DNA from 3 places in the Brevibacillus sp. M2.1A genome. Region 3 is predicted to be linked to each of the others. Evidence: riboswitches for the same ligand, from Rfam matches in the RefSeq annotation. Region 3 holds a riboswitch; each other region holds the start of a gene.
What was found. Region 3 has a riboswitch for lysine ahead of dapD (2,3,4,5-tetrahydropyridine-2,6-dicarboxylate N-acetyltransferase). Riboswitches for the same ligand answer to the same signal wherever they lie in the genome.

Region 1 (3,277 bases), 2.8 Mb from region 3:
TTCATGTTCAGTCGTGAAGGCAGGAGATCATGGTTACCTTTTATCAGATGACTAGTATGAGTTGCGAGAACGGAAGGAAACGGATCTCTATTGCTTCTTTTCTATACTATCGGCTCTTTTCGGGCAATTATTAATATACTGTTTAGCATGAAAAAGGACTCCCGTTCAGATAACGGAAGTCCGTATTTTTTCTTCGATTATTTCGTGTATTCATCCATGCTGAAGTCAACTTGTTCAAGAGGGACGAGCTTTGTCTTTTGCGTGACTTTATAAGCGAGCCAAATGATTAAGAACAGAGGCAAACCAATGTAAGAGACCGCGACGCCATACCAGTCGATCGTTCCACCCAAGAATGCGGAGTAATTTTGCCCCAAAATAACGATACAGCAAATGATGAAGGCAAAAATCGGTCCAAACGGGAACCACTTTGCCCGATAAGGCAATTCGCTTAAGTCACGGCCCTGAGCGATAAACGCTTTGCGGAAACGGTAGTGACTAATGGCAATTCCCAGCCAAGCGATGAAGCCTGACATACCAGACGCATTCAAAAGCCATACGTACACTTCGCCTTCCCCAAACAGAGAGGACAGAAAAGCAAGGGCGCCGATGAGCGCAGTCAAGATCAAGGCATTGATAGGTACGCCATTACTTGTTACTTTTGCGAACCATTTTGGTGCTTTTCCTTCCTTCGCCAAGTTCCACAGCATGCGTGTAGATGCGTACATGCCAGAGTTACCAGCAGACAATACAGACGTGAGAATAACGGCATTCATGACGGATGCTGCAAAAGCAAATCCGGCATTTTCAAATACAATCGTAAACGGACTGATCGCAATATCCGTCAGGTCGCCACTGATCAGATTTGGATTATCGTATGGAACCAACAACCCGATGATCAAAATAGCGAGGATGTAGAAGAGCAGGATGCGCCAAAAAATTTGACGGATGGCCTTCGGAATGTTGCGGGCGGGGTCTTCGCTCTCTCCAGCTGCGACACCAACCAGCTCCGTCCCTTGGAAAGAGAATCCGGCAATCATAAAGACACCGAGCAGGGCCATGAAGCCGCCATTGAATGGCGCGTCGCCTTTGGTGAAGTTTTGGAAGCCAACTGCTTGACCGCCCATAATGCCAAAAATCATCAACACACCGACAATAATAAAGATGATAACCGTTATTACTTTAATCAAGGCGAACCAATATTCAGATTCTCCATAGGCTTTCACAGACAGGAGATTCAAGGCGAACAGCAATCCGAGGAACAAAGCGCTCCACACTATCGCTGGGGTATCCGGGAACCAATATTTCATAATGAGTGCGGAAGCTGACAGCTCGACGGCAATGGTAATGGCCCAGTTGTACCAGTAGTTCCAACCGAGAGCAAAGCCGAGAGATGGATCGACGAACCGTGTGGCATACGTCGAAAATGAACCGGAAACAGGCATGAAGGCGGCCATTTCCCCCAAGCTAGTCATTAAAAAGTAAACCATGATACTAATGGCGAGATAGGCGACTAACGCTCCACCTGGCCCGGCGGAATGAATCGAGCCTCCGCTCGCGAGAAACAATCCCGTCCCAATCGACCCGCCAATGGCGATCATCGTCAGGTGTCGGGCTTTTAAACCACGTTGCAATTGATTTTGTGACATAAGCTGCTTGCACGACCTTTCTTGATTTTTGAGAAGGAAGGTCGGAAATTAAAAAACCGCCATAGCCAAAAAATGGCATAGGGCGGTATCATCCAATCCCCACCAAGCCTTCACTGAAGATAGCTCACCACGTTTGCTTGGCATGCAAACGTGACAGTTCTGCCCCTTTCGAGTACAGCCCCAACCCAATCGCACAGAGACGCGATATGAGTTTCGGCGGATTTTCCTTACCTGGAGTCATTGATTTTCTCTGAATCTCGTACAGGATGATATAAAAGCCGCGACCTCTATCCTCACCGTGAAAGATGAGGATAACATGTATGAAATTATGTGATTCATCAAATATAAAGGATTGTTCGGGATTAATCAATGTGAAATTTTGTTATTCAAATGAGCGTCTGGCAGGCCAAGAGCCTTGCAGCTTGCGAATTTGGACAATTTGTCCCGTATGAAACGCATCATGCAAGACAAGACTCATGACGTTTTGGTAAATCGGTGTATAGGTAGCCTTCTGGTTTAACTCTTCATCCGTCAGCAAGGAAAGCTGTTCATGAATGTTGCGATGGACGCTTTCCATTCGCAAAAGGGTAGCTTGCCAAGCTTCTTCGTCATCAGGACCGCCGGATGGGGTGAAGGTATCATCGTTCGTCTCGGCAGAGCCATGAAATTCGGTGTCCAAAAGACGATGCAACAGACGTTCTTTGTAATACAGAAGATGACTGACGTTTTCCCAGATTGTGTTAGCTGCTTCTCCTACAGGGCGCCAGCTAGCCTCCGCTGCTGATACTCCGGAAAGCACTTCTTTTAAGGGGGGATACCAGTCTTCCTTGTCATACGCACATTCCCATCCGTGCAAAAGCAATTCCTTCCGATTCATACGCTTCCTCCTCGTCTGTGAAACAGATTGATGAAACGCTATAATAACAGTAAGAAATGAGTGTGTAACCAGTTAATTTAATTACGGTGGTTACAAATAGAGATTACCATATCCTGTATGGTCATACAAGAGAGAAAAATGAAGGGTTTCGTCAGGAGAGATGATGCCATGGACTGGCTTTGTATCGATTTTTTAAATAGTGATTGGAGGGATTGGCGCGGTTCTGGTCGTTGGGAAAATCGTCTGGAGAACCAGGAATGGCTGTCATCCTTTTTGCAAACATACAAGCTAACCGCTCCGCTACCTATGGATGAGGAGTATGCCGCGTCTCTTTTGCAGTTGCGCGAACGTTTGAGACGTATGCTGGAAACCGTTGTGCATGGGGACCGATTCCAAGAGGAGGACCTTGTGGAATTGAACAAAGTATTGGCCCTCGCCCCATTTCATAGGCAGGTGTTGTTTGTAGAGGAGGAGGGCGGCTACAGGCAAAAGCAATCTAGCTCAACAGAGGGCTGGCCGCTCGTGATGGCACAAATTGCTGCTTCTTTCGCGGAGTTGCTTGCCCCACAGCATCTTGAGCGAATCAAAATATGTGACAACGAGGATTGCCGCTGGGTGTTTTATGATGAAAGCCGCAACCGGGTGCGCCGCTGGTGTGATGACAAAATGTGCGGAAACTTGATGAAGGTCCGCCGTTTTCGTGAACGGAAAAAGGAAAAAGGGTGAAGCGCTAAAGCTCACCCTTTTTATCTGT
Region 2 (3,277 bases), 2.3 Mb from region 3:
CCGCGATATTATCGGGTTTGCTGTGGAAAAAGGCTGGATGTGTATCCAGGTGTTCTATATGCGAAAAGGGAAGATGATCGAGCGTCAGACGACTTCCTTTCCATACTATGGCAGCGAAACCGAAGACTTCATGTCTTATGTGAGCCAGTTCTACTACGATAAGCAAAATGCGCTGCCGAAAGAAATTTTGCTCCCGCAAGAGAGTGAACCAGAGCTTTTGAGTGAATGGCTGGGCATCAAAGTCCATGCGCCGAAAAGAGGCAAAAAGCATGAGCTCGTGAAGATGGCTTCCGAGAACGCCCGCATTGCTTTGCAGGAGAAGTTCGCCCTGATGTCTAAAGACGATGCTCGGACGGTCCAAGCGGTGCATAATCTTGGTCACATTTTAGGGATTCCGGTTCCTCATCGAATTGAAGCGTTTGACAACTCCAACATTCAAGGAACAGAGCCTGTGTCTGCGATGATTGTCTTTACAGACGGGCGCCCTGACAAAAAGGAATACCGCAAATTCAAGATCAAAACCGTCGAAGGACCAGATGATTACGGCTCCATGCGAGAAGTCGTTCGGCGACGTTATTCTCGCTTGCTAAAAGAAAACCAGCCAATGCCCGACCTGATTGTGATTGATGGTGGAAAAGGCCAAATCAGTGCGGCTATGGACGTTCTGGAAAACGAGCTCGGTCTTTATATTCCTGTCTGTGGACTCGCGAAAGACGAGAAGCACCGTACTGCTCAGCTCATGTACGGAGATCCGCCAGAGCCTGTGAATCTTAGACGTGACAGCTATGAGTTTTATTTGTTGCAGCGCATCCAAGACGAGGTCCACCGTTTTGTTATTACGTTCCATAGACAATCCCGGACCAAAACGATGCTCTCGTCGCAATTGGATGAGATCCCGGGTATCGGTGAAAAGCGGCGCAAGCTGTTGTTCTCTCATTTTGGCTCTTTGAAGAAAATGCGCGAGGCGACCGTCGAAGACTTCCGCCAATTAGGGATCGGCGACAAGCTGGCAAAAGAAATCATCGGGCATCTGCGCAAGCTCGACACTTAGCAAATGTAACTTTTGGAGTAACCTTTAAAAAGGAATTGATCCATTTTTAGACTCATGATATAATCCGATTCAAACAGAATAGTTAGCCTCACTTCCATTATGGAGTGAGGTAGAGGCGCGAAAACCAAGAGTACCACCCTGAGATCGGGTATCTGTGAAGGGGACGGGAAAGGGGAATTCGCCGAAGTGTGGAGGGAAACCCGCTTTTCTCCATGCTGGGTCTGCGTTGAACAAATGCAGGACTGTCATCTGCACAATGACCAATTGTCAGATGGAGAGCTATCTCACGGTGTGTCAATGTGAGTTTTGATGGTGATGACTGTCAATCTTCGTTGTCCGCGTGTATTGGGAGGGAGGAACCGGTATGTCGAAACAGTAGGCAGCGGCAGGTCTTATTCCTTGTCGGTGCCTTTTTTGTAAAATAAAAATGCAAGACTTTTCCTTATAGAGAAAATAGTGAAAAACCATACGATACGAGATAAATACCAACATTGGATATGAGAAAAAGGGAGAGAAGCCGCATGGGGTTGATCGTGCAGAAATACGGAGGCACCTCTGTAGGTACCATTGAGCGAATTTTACGAGTTGCGGATCGAATTATCAGCTACAAAGAGGAAGGACATGATGTGGTAGTCGTTGTCTCTGCGATGGGGAAATCTACTGACGTATTGGTAGACATGGCCAAGCAGATTAGCGCATACCCATCCGAGCGTGAAATGGATATGCTGCTGACCACGGGGGAGCAAGTATCGATCGCGCTTTTGTCGATGGCCTTGCATACAAAAGGCTACGACGCTATTTCTCTTACGGGCTGGCAAGCTGGAATCACCACGGAGGCGATTCACGGAAGAGCGCGGATCAAGCAGATTGATCCCGAGCGGATTCAATCCGAGCTCGGACGCGGTCGTGTGGTCATCGTGGCAGGATTCCAAGGGATCAGTGACGAAGGTGAAATTACGACGCTCGGCCGCGGTGGATCGGATACATCTGCGGTTACACTTGCAGCGAGCTTGAACGCTGAGAAATGCGAAATCTTTACAGACGTGTCCGGGGTGTATACAGCTGATCCACGAATGGTTCCAGCTGCGAGCAAGCTGGATACGATCTCGTATGATGAGATGCTGGAGCTGGCGAACCTCGGTGCAGGGGTTCTTCATCCTAGGTCAGTAGAGGCTGCGAAAAAATACAAGGTAAGGCTGGTCGTCCGCTCCAGCTTTACTGCCGAAGATGGTACGTACGTTGAGGAGGTTGCCAACATGGAAACAGGTAGAGTAGTAAGTGGAGTTGCACATGATGAAGATGTAGCCAAAATCACGGTTGTCGGCATGCCTGCCAAGGTCGGGACGCTCTCCCGTCTGTTCAATACGCTGGCAGACAACCAGGTGAACGTCGATATTATTATCCAAAGCTCTTATGATGCGACTGTTACGAATATTTCTTTTACAGTTGCAGCGGATGACCTGAAAAAAGCACTGGATACGCTGGACAGAAACAAAAACGAGCTTGGTTTTGAAAAAGTCGATTTCGAGGAAAGCTTGACCAAAGTATCCATTGTTGGCTCCGGAATGATCAACAATCCAGGGGTTGCTGCCGAAATGTTCCGCGTTCTGGCAGAAAAAGAAATTTCTATTAAAATGGTATCTACATCTGATATCAAGGTTTCTTGCGTCATTCCAGCAGCCTTGACGGAGCTGGCTGTTCGCAGTCTGCATTCGGCCTATGGTCTGGATGTTGAGGAAACCGCAGTCGTGCACGGCGTATAAAAAATGGATGCTCCCTCTCCCTTCCTTATAGGTAGAGGGGGCATTTTGTTCATGACGCCACTTGTACGGAGATACGTATGTCAGAAGAGCTTTCCATTTCGATTTTGCTAAACGTTTCTCTTTCTTTCCATTGCTCAATCATACCAGCGATGATCCCGGCTTCAAAGGAAAGACTGCATCCTAGTCTTTCTATAGACTGATAGCTAAAAATGGAATGAGTGAGTGAATAGACGATCGTTTGTTTGGTCTCCTCCACGACGTCTAGCTGGCCTAATCCGAGCCGAATAAAAGGCATAATCGGACCTGTTGCAGATTGAATGGGGATTTGGCGGCCCATATTTTTTCCTATCCAATAGAGAATATGGTTTTCACTATCGCCTAGCAGGGTACTAGTCAGCGTTTCGCGTAGAAGATGATAGCCAAGGTAGGGCATATTCATTCTTTCCGCATAGGGAATGGTCTC
Region 3 (3,277 bases):
TTACAAGAGATGGCGCTTGCCTATGGCTATCGACCGGAAGAGAAGAAGGAGCGGCTGTTTGTCGTCAAATGCCTGCAGTTTGCTTCATCGGACATCGTAGGGAAAAAAGCGATACTCGCTGAGCTCTCCCGCTTTGATGACCCAACTGCCCAGAGAGAGGTAATGGCGCAATTGCAGGGATGGCGTGAAGTCGTGGTAACGTACACAGAAAACTTTGGGTGGAAAAAGTTATTTCAAATGGTGCCCATTGCGGGTATTTTGTTCGGGGCGTATTTGAATCGCTCAACCGTACAGGATGTCGCCGAAGCGGGGATGATGCTGTACCGCAAACGGCGCATCCTGGAGCGGCTGCGCGATAGCGAAAAGAGTGGGGAGATTACAAAGACCACTCTTCAGCAGTAAGAGCGTAGATAAGATGGTCCTCCCATACGCCGTTAATTTGTAAATAGCGTAACGAAAGGCCTTCCTGGCGAAAACGGTTTTTTTCCAAGACACGAATGGAGGCTTGGTTGCGAGGCATTACAGCCGCTTGTACCCTGTGTAGCCCAGCATCCGTGAAAGCAAAGCGAAGGGCAAGATTTACGGCTAATGTCGTATAGCCTTTGCCATTGCACGCCTGATCCATGAAGTAACCAATCGTTGCATTTTGCCATGCGCCGCGTGCGACATTTGACAACGCAATACGTCCAATCATCTTTCCGGATTCCCGGGAGAATACGCCGAAAGCATAGGCCGTGCCACGTTCAAAATCATTCTGCGCTTGTGAAATCTGTTCTTGCTGTACTGGGAGGGTCAGAAATGAAGCGGGGCGGATCGGTTCAAATGGTTGGAGAAAGTCATGATTGCGCAGCCGAAGCTCTAGGAGCTCGGCTGCGTCTTGTTGGTGGAGAGGCCGTAAGAGAATCTCGTCCGTATGTAGTGTCATGAGATCAATCCTCCTGAAAAAGTTGGATTGATAGTATAGCATGTGCCAGACTATTTGGGAAACACCGATTATCCGAGCAATTCAGCAAACGATACCCCAAATGCTTTGCAAGTTTCCACTTCTTTTGCAGTAGGAGAAAGCTCGATTTTCAATCCTTCCATTGGTGTTTCTGCTCCCCGTTCGCTCGCCTTTTTCAGCAAAATATCAACTGCTGCACCGACATGCTCATAAGCGGAGTCGCAAGAGCCAAAAGCAACAACCTTTTTCCCGCTAAGGTCAATATCGTCCATTTCCTCATAAAAATCCATGCATTCATCTGGGAGTTCGCCGTCGCCCCATGTGTAGGCGCCAAGCAAGATTCCGTCGTAAGCCTCGAGTTCTTTTGCGTTTGCATCCATCACTTCTTTTATCTCCAGCTCAGCACCAGTGGAACGAATACCTTCTGCAATTGCTTCAGCAATTTCCTGTGTATTCCCTGTCATGCTCGCGTAAACCATCAAAATGCTCATAAAACGTAAACCCTCCAATTGGATAATGAGTATCATTCTCAATAAATAAAATAATGAAAATGAGAATCGTTGTCAATAATTTTTTTCTTATTGCCACGTTTCATTGATTTTGGTAGAGTTAAATAAAATTATAATAATGTACTCTAAATAGAGGTGCGCCGAAGAAGAGTAAGTCTTTTCGCAATCTGCCAGGGGGCAGGAGAAGGAAGAAAGGCTAAAGCGCCGAAGCTTATGCTATGCCCCTACGTAGCACAGGCTGGGGTGTCTCATGAAAAATGAACATCCTGTCACAAGGGACCTTACGTCTTTTTGTGGAGCGCTATTTATGATTTGCTTATGTAGCATCAAGAGCAATGAGATAGCGAATGCACTCATTGCTTTTTTTGATTTACCATGCTGTTATTTTGAGGAGGATGTAACAATGAATATGATGGATGCCAACGAAATTATCGCGTTTATCCAAAAAAGCGAAAAGAAAACACCCGTGAAAGTATATGTGAAAGGGAACCTGGAGGGAATCGACTTCGGTGCGAGCTCCAAAGCGTTCATTACTGGTCCTACTGGTGTTGTTTTTGGTGAGTGGAAAGAGATTGAGCCAGTGCTCGCTGCTAACGCAGACAAAATTGAAGATTATGTAGTAGAGAGTGACCGTCGCAACTCCGCCATTCCATTGCTGGATACAAAAGGGATTCAAGCGCGTATTGAGCCAGGCGCAATTATCCGTGACCAAGTGACAATTGGTAACAACGCGGTCATTATGATGGGTGCTTCCATTAACATCGGTGCAGTTATCGGTGAAGGTACAATGATCGACATGAATGTTGTAGTAGGTGGACGTGGAACTATCGGGAAAAACTGCCACATCGGTGCGGGATCGGTTATCGCGGGCGTTATCGAGCCGCCGTCTGCACAGCCAGTTGTTGTCGAAGATGATGTTGTCATCGGAGCAAATGCAGTCATTCTGGAAGGTGTACGCGTAGGAAAAGGTGCTGTCGTTGCAGCAGGTGCTGTCGTCATTGAAGATGTACCTCCATACGTAGTAGTTGCGGGAACGCCTGCACGTGTGATCAAGCAAATTGATGAAAAAACTCGTTCCAAGACAGAGATCAAGCAGGAGCTACGTCAGCTGTAAGGGAGAGAGTGCACATGGACTGGCGTTCGCTCGATGAACAATATATCGTCTCCTCTTACAAAAGACTTCCGATTGCCATAGACAAAGGCGAAGGAAATTACTTGTACGATACGAACGGGAAGAGTTATCTCGACTTGTTTACCGGACTCGCGGTAAACGTTTTGGGGCATTCTCATCCGCGCATTGTACAGGCTCTGCGTGAGCAGGGAGAGCGCTTCTTGCATATTTCCAATGTATTTTTAAACAAGCCGGCTATTCGTTTAGCCGAGCGTTTGGTTGCGAACAGCATCAGCGGTAAGGTGTTTTTCACCAACTCTGGTGCAGAGGCCACAGAGTCTGCCATCAAGCTGATTCACAAATGGACAAAAAACGAGGGAGCTGGTCGTGAAGGCATCGTTGTCTTGCGCAACAGCTTTCATGGGCGAACACTCGGAGCAGTGCGTCTGACGAGGCAGGCTCACGTCTATCAAGACTTTCCTCAGCCAGCTTTTCCTGTTTATGAATTGGATGTGGAGGACACGGCAGGATTGCGAGCGATTTGCCAGGAAGCAAGACCCGCTGCGGTCCTCATGGAGCCAGTATTGGGTTCTGGCGGTGTCGTACCGTTATCCGAAGCGTTCTTGCGAGAGGTAGCTGCGATCTGTGAGCAAGAAGGTATGCTCTTTGTCATGGACGAGATCCAGACAGGAATGGGCAGAACAGGAAAGCTCT

Region 1: another riboswitch for lysine. It lies ahead of HP567_RS08680 (amino acid permease); the one in region 3 lies ahead of dapD (2,3,4,5-tetrahydropyridine-2,6-dicarboxylate N-acetyltransferase).
Region 2: another riboswitch for lysine. It lies ahead of HP567_RS11385 (aspartate kinase); the one in region 3 lies ahead of dapD (2,3,4,5-tetrahydropyridine-2,6-dicarboxylate N-acetyltransferase).

Annotation. Positions count from the first base shown of each region.
Region 1 covers NZ_JABSUY020000001.1:1,753,616-1,756,892, forward strand. The annotation lists gene HP567_RS08680 (amino acid permease) at 198-1,646, opposite strand; lysine riboswitch at 1,759-1,944, opposite strand; gene HP567_RS08685 (DinB family protein) at 2,029-2,523, opposite strand; gene HP567_RS08690 (CGNR zinc finger domain-containing protein) at 2,692-3,249, shown strand.
Region 2 covers NZ_JABSUY020000001.1:2,320,462-2,323,738, forward strand. The annotation lists gene uvrC (excinuclease ABC subunit UvrC) at 1-1,051, shown strand, start outside; lysine riboswitch at 1,154-1,341, shown strand; gene HP567_RS11385 (aspartate kinase) at 1,573-2,814, shown strand; gene HP567_RS11390 (YslB family protein) at 2,864-3,277, opposite strand, start outside.
Region 3 covers NZ_JABSUY020000001.1:4,589,329-4,592,605, reverse strand. The annotation lists gene HP567_RS22075 (EcsC family protein) at 1-402, shown strand, start outside; gene HP567_RS22070 (GNAT family N-acetyltransferase) at 377-925, opposite strand; gene HP567_RS22065 (flavodoxin) at 994-1,434, opposite strand; lysine riboswitch at 1,575-1,764, shown strand; gene dapD (2,3,4,5-tetrahydropyridine-2,6-dicarboxylate N-acetyltransferase) at 1,856-2,566, shown strand; gene HP567_RS22055 (aspartate aminotransferase family protein) at 2,581-3,277, shown strand, end outside.